DNA from 2 places in the Brucella sp. NBRC 12953 genome. Region 1 is predicted to be linked to the other one. Evidence: predicted binding sites of a transcription regulator. Region 1 holds the regulator's gene; the other holds the start of a gene.

Region 1 (3,123 bases):
ATGGAGATGGCCTTAACTATCAGGCAAGTGCTGCCTTCTGCAACTCGACGAGCTGATTGATGCCGCCGCGTGCAAGCTTCATAAGCGCTGCAAACTCTTCTTCCGAGAATGGTGCGCCTTCAGCTGTACCCTGAATTTCGACAATGCCGCCCTTGCCGGTCATCACGAAATTGCTGTCGGTTTCTGCCGCCGAATCCTCGACATAATCGAGATCAAGCACAGGCTGACCTTCGTGGATGCCGCAGGAAATGGCTGCGATATGATCTTTAAGCACCTTCTCAAAGCGGATCATCTGGCGCGCTTCCATCCAGCGCAGGCAATCATAAAGGGCAACCCAGCCGCCGGTGATCGCAGCTGTACGGGTGCCGCCATCAGCCTGAATGACATCGCAGTCAACCGTGATCTGGAATTCGCCAAGCGCCTGAAGATCAACCACTGCGCGCAGCGAACGACCAATAAGACGCTGGATTTCCTGCGTACGACCACCCTGCTTTCCAGCGGCTGCTTCACGGCGCATACGGTCGCCGGTCGAACGTGGCAACATGCCATATTCTGCAGTGACCCAGCCCTTACCTGAATTGCGCATCCAGCCCGGCACCTTTTCTTCAAGGCTTGCCGTGCACAGAACATGAGTATCGCCGAACTTAACGAGGCACGAGCCTTCCGCATGTTTGGAGACGCCGCGCTCAAAAGAGACGGCACGCATTTCATCAGCAGCGCGCTTGGATGGACGCATCGTATTTCCTCAATTCGTTTTTCGTTGCGGCTTTTTAGGCTTGTCGCGCTCGAATGAAAAGGAATTTCGCAGTATCTTACAACAGAGGTGTTGAGAGAGGTGAAACTGTAAACCCAAACCCTTTGACGCATCGGGTTGCTCGCTTATATTTATAGTCTGCAATTCAAAGGGTTCGCATTGAGACCATGATCAAGTCACCGGAACATCAGCTGCTTAATGCACTCGACCAGCGGTCGCGCGATATTTTCCGGCTGATCGTCGACAGTTACCTCAATGATGGCGATCCGGTCGGGTCGCGCAACCTGTCGCGCCTGCTGCCGCATAGTCTTTCGCCGGCCACCATTCGCAATGTGATGAGCGACCTTGAGCATCTTGGCCTCATCTATGCACCGCATATTTCCGCCGGGCGTCTGCCAACCCAGATCGGTCTGCGCTTCTTTGTCGATGCTTTCATGGAAGTGGGCGACCTGCCGCCTGATGAACGCTCCTCCATTGAGGCACAGGTGCGTTCGGCAGGCATGAACAATTCGGTAGAGAGCGTGCTGACAGAAGCCAGTCAGGTTCTTTCGGGCCTTTCGCGTGGTGCTGGCCTTGTGCTTGCAACCAAGGCCGAAGGCGCGCTTAAACATATCGAATTCGTGCGTCTTGAACCAACCCGCGCGCTTGCCGTGCTGGTGATGCAGAATGGCGATGTCGAGAATCGCGTTGTGAACCTGCCTGCTGGAATCTCCGCTTCGCAGCTGGTGGAGGCTTCCAACTTTCTCAACGCGCATATTCATGGCCATACGCTGTCGGAAGCGAAATCGGAGTTGGAGAAGCTGTCGGAAGAAACCAGACAGGAACTTGATCAGCTCTCGCAGGAACTTGTTGCACAGGGACTGGCTGTGTGGAGCGGTGCAGGTTCTGACCAGCCTGCACGCCTCATCGTGCGCGGTCGTGCCAACCTGCTTGAGAACATTCATGCACAGGAAGATATTGAACGCCTGCGCCACCTGTTTGACGACCTCGAAACCAAGGACGGCATGATCCAGCTCCTCGATCTGGCTGAATCGGGTTCTGGAGTGCGGATTTTCATCGGCTCGGAGAACAAGCTGTTCTCGCTCTCCGGTTCATCGCTAGTGGTGGCCCCTTATCGTGACAGCGAACAGCGTGTTGTTGGCGCTCTGGGCGTCATTGGACCAACCCGGCTCAACTATGCCCGCATCGTGCCGATGGTCGACTACACCGCGCAGATTGTCTCCCGATTGCTGCGCTAATTTCTGATATGAAGTGTCAGACTTGCCAAGGCTAAGAAATTAGACCTTGATTTTAACGCCGCGAAACTCGATATCCGGCCCAAACACTATTCAAGACGGAAGAAGCATTATGGCTGATGAAAAGAATACACCCGAAAACCCCGATCTTGAGCAGCGCGATATCAACAATCCTCGTGATCGTGATGCGCTGAAGCGTGCTGCCGACGATTTTCTGAAAAGCCGCAAGGCTGAGACACGCGCCGAGGTCGAAGAAGAAGCTGTTGACACCGAGAGCCTGGCTGCAAACACCATTGCAGCACTTGAAGCCGACAATGCAGAACTGAAAGATCAGATGCTGCGTCTCGTTGCAGAGATGGAAAACCTGCGCAAGCGCACACAGCGCGACGTGCAGGACGCACGCACCTATGCTGTGACAAACTTTGCCCGCGACATGCTCTCGGTTTCCGACAATCTGAGCCGCGCACACGAAGCCATTCCTGCCGACGCGCTGGAAAGCGACGCCAACCTCAAGTCGCTTGCCGAAGGTGTGGAAATGACCGAACGCGCCATGCTTCAGGCTTTGGAGCGTCACGGCGTGACTAAGCTTAACCCTGAAGGCGAAAAGTTCGACCCGAACTTCCATCAGGCTATTTTTGAAGTGCCTAACCCTGATCTGCCAGCCAATACGGTCGTGCAGGTCATGCAGGCAGGATACGCCATCGGTGACCGCGTGCTGCGCCCGGCGATGGTTGGGGTTTCCAAGGGCGGTCCAAAGGCTGCCGCCGAGACGGCACCTGAAAGCAATGCTTGATTAGCATTTCCAGCAAAAGCGCGAAGCGCCTCCGCAGGGAAATCAGTTCGCCGGACTGATTTCTTTTCCTGCTGCGATGCGTGGGATAATGCGATAAAAACAAAAAGAAAGAGCGGCGTGTTCATCGCCGCTCTTTCTTTTTGTCGCTATCCATTGGACTATCGACACACTAGAGCGTGTCGTTGTTAATTGTATCCGCTGCACCCGCTCTATTTCTTTATTTTGCGCATGTCGTTATCGGATCGTAGCGGGAACAGAAATCAGTCCAGTGGACTGATTTCCCTGCGAAGGCGGTCCCCACTTTTCCGCGACATGCTTTATCAGCTGGGAGGCCGTGCGTG
Region 2 (3,123 bases), on a different contig from region 1:
ATTACGGCAACGCCACCAGCGAGCTTGGCAAGGCGTTCCTGAAGCTTTTCGCGGTCGTAGTCAGAAGTGGTTTCTTCAACCTGCTGCTTGATCTGCGAAACGCGCGCGTCGATTTCAGCCTTCTGGCCTGCACCGTCAACGATCGTGGTGTTTTCCTTGGTGATCGAAACTTTCTTCGCACGGCCGAGCATGTCGAGCGTAACGGTTTCAAGCTTGATGCCGAGGTCTTCGGAGATAACCTGACCGCCGGTGAGGATCGCGATGTCTTCGAGCATTGCCTTGCGGCGATCGCCGAAGCCAGGAGCCTTAACAGCAGCAATCTTCAGACCGCCACGCAGCTTGTTGACAACGAGCGTTGCGAGAGCTTCGCCTTCAACGTCTTCAGCGATGATGACGAGTGGCTTTGAGGTCTGAACAACAGCTTCGAGCACTGGCAGAAGAGCCTGGAGGTTCGAAAGCTTCTTTTCGTGCAGAAGGATGTATGCGTCTTCGAGATCAGCAACCATCTTGTCTGGGTTGGTGACGAAGTATGGCGACAGGTAGCCGCGGTCGAACTGCATGCCTTCAACGACTTCGAGTTCGGTTTCAGCGGTCTTGGCTTCTTCAACCGTGATCACGCCTTCGTTGCCGACTTTCTGCATCGCTTCAGCGATCATCTTGCCGATTTCGGCTTCGCCGTTAGCGGAAATGGTGCCAACCTGAGCAACTTCTTCCGAAGTGTTGATCTTCTTGGCCTTGCCGAGAAGGTTTGCAACAACTTCAGTCACAGCCAAGTCGATACCGCGCTTCAGGTCCATCGGGTTCATGCCGGCAGCAACAGCTTTTGCGCCTTCCTGAACGATAGCCTGACCGAGAACGGTCGCAGTGGTCGTGCCGTCACCAGCAGTGTCGTTGGTCTTCGAAGCAACTTCGCGCAACATCTGTGCGCCCATGTTTTCGAACTTGTCTTCGAGTTCGATTTCCTTGGCGACCGATACGCCGTCCTTGGTGATGCGCGGAGCGCCGAAGGACTTGTCGATAACAACGTTACGACCCTTTGGGCCGAGCGTTACCTTAACAGCGTCAGCGAGGATATCGACGCCGCGCAGCATCTTTTCGCGCGCAGTGCGACCGAACTTTACGTCTTTTGCAGCCATTTTACTCTCCTGGGAAATGTCCCGGTCAGATTATGGTGAATTGAAATTCAGGCGGAAACTAATCTCTGGCTTCGCCGATACCGGCGCGAGCCGGAAAAATTAGCCAACGATGCCCAAAATGTCGGATTCTTTCATGATCAGCAGGTCTTCGCCGCCGATCTTGACTTCTGTGCCCGACCACTTGCCGAACAGAACCTTGTCGCCAGCCTTAACTTCGAGAGCGATCAGCTTGCCTGCTTCGTCACGAGCGCCAGCGCCAACAGCGACGATTTCGCCTTCCTGTGGCTTTTCTTTAGCGGTGTCAGGGATGATGATCCCGCCAGCGGTCTTAGCTTCCGATTCAACGCGACGAACGACGACGCGGTCATGAAGCGGGCGGAACTTGATATCAGCCATGGTATAACCCTTGGTGTTATAGACGTTGAACCCTGTTAACGGATCGAGCCGATCCGCGCTTGTTAGCACTCCGTCTGTCCGAGTGCTAACGTGCCAAAGAGATAGAACCGGCCCTATTCTTTGTCAAGGATCGTTGCCGTTTTTTGACAGAGCAGAAAATAAATTCTGCATATAAGGCCGCCAAAGGCATGGGCGTGCTGTTGCCCGGAATGTGGGGACTATACAGGTGACTGGCAAGGCGGGCAGGAAAATAAGCACCTTAGGCTGGTTATGTTCAGGAAATGGCAGGCTTGGTTAACGGCGTCTGATCGGCAGAAAGACCTAATCGTTGGAACACAATGCGTTCATCCGGGCGTCCATTTGGACGCAGACTGGCTCAAGCGTGGTGACAGATCAGGCTCATTCTTGTAGAGGAAACCGCAGGATGCCTGAGACGCATCTTCACCAAAGTCGACTATTTGCTTGATAATAGCACGGTCGGGCTCCTTATTTTACCGGTATAGGCCGGACCAGCATACTAGAGGATAGTGATGAAACTGCCTGAGCGCCTAGACGATCTGACGGACGGATATGATGCGATCTTCTGTGATGTCTGGGGTGTATTGCACAATGGCGAAGTTGCATTTGCGCCTGCCGTCGCGGCTTTGAAGCGCGCACGCGCCAAGGGTATAACGGTTATTCTCGTAACCAATGCGCCACGTCCGTTCGGCAGCGTTATTGCACAGATGACATTGCTCGGTGTACCGGAAGATGCCTATGACCGCGTCGTCACCTCCGGCGATGTGACTCGTGATCTCATTATTGAAGGTCCGCGCAAGGTTTTTCATATCGGCAGCGAACGTGAGCTGGCGATTTATGAAGGTCTGGATGTCGAGCTGGTTGAAGAGTTCGAAGCTTCGGGCGTTGTCTGTACCGGTCTTTATGACGATGAAACCGAGACGCCAGAAAACTACGTCGAACTGCTGCAACGCCTCCGTTCGCGCAATCTGCCTTTCATCTGTGCAAACCCGGATATCATGGTCGAGCGCGGTCCGCGCCTGATCTGGTGTGCTGGCGCGCTGGCGCGTGATTACGGTCAGCTTGGCGGTCGCACGCTGATTGCAGGCAAGCCGCATCGTCCGATCTATGAAGCTGCTTCAAAGGCGGTTGAAGAAATTCGTGGCGCACCTGTTGAAAAGTCCCGTATCCTCGGTATAGGCGACGGCGTGTTGACCGACGTGAAGGGGGCCGCTGATTACGGCCTCGATGTGCTCTATATTTCCGGTGGTGTCCATGCAGCGGATTACGCTGCTGACGGGAATGTTGACTTCGACAGAATGAATGCATTCCTGCAAAAGCATGGCCATGCGCCAATCGCCTCGCTTTACGCACTCGTCTAACATCCGCTTCGAGAATCTGCTTCGACCATGAAAAAACCTGCTTTTCAGCGCCTTTCCGGAACGGATGCATTGCCGCTCACATTGCGTAATTGCGTTGTGGCGATCGGCAATTTTGATGGTGTCCATCGTGGCCATCAGGCCGTGCTGGAGCGTGCGCTGGAAATTGCCGAGCGGGATGGGTTGCCTGCGGTTGTTCTGACTTTTGAGCCGCA

What was found. Region 1 encodes HrcA, which represses chaperone genes, less so after heat shock. Its sites were predicted from a motif close to GTTAGCACTCNCNNNNNGNGAGTGCTAAC; they were not measured.
Positions count from the first base shown of each region.
Region 2: a site for HrcA is predicted at 1,594-1,622, ahead of groES (co-chaperone GroES). Genes of this name have one in related genera too.

Region 1 covers NZ_BAABSV010000002.1:242,128-245,250, forward strand. The annotation lists gene rph (ribonuclease PH) at 20-736, opposite strand; gene hrcA (heat-inducible transcriptional repressor HrcA) at 922-1,992, shown strand; gene grpE (nucleotide exchange factor GrpE) at 2,102-2,782, shown strand; gene ABWV94_RS05085 (trimeric intracellular cation channel family protein) at 3,121-3,123, shown strand, end outside.
Region 2 covers NZ_BAABSV010000003.1:55,853-58,975, reverse strand. The annotation lists gene groL (chaperonin GroEL) at 1-1,136, opposite strand, end outside; gene groES (co-chaperone GroES) at 1,236-1,532, opposite strand; gene ABWV94_RS07765 (TIGR01459 family HAD-type hydrolase) at 2,063-2,911, shown strand; gene ABWV94_RS07760 (bifunctional riboflavin kinase/FAD synthetase) at 2,939-3,123, shown strand, end outside.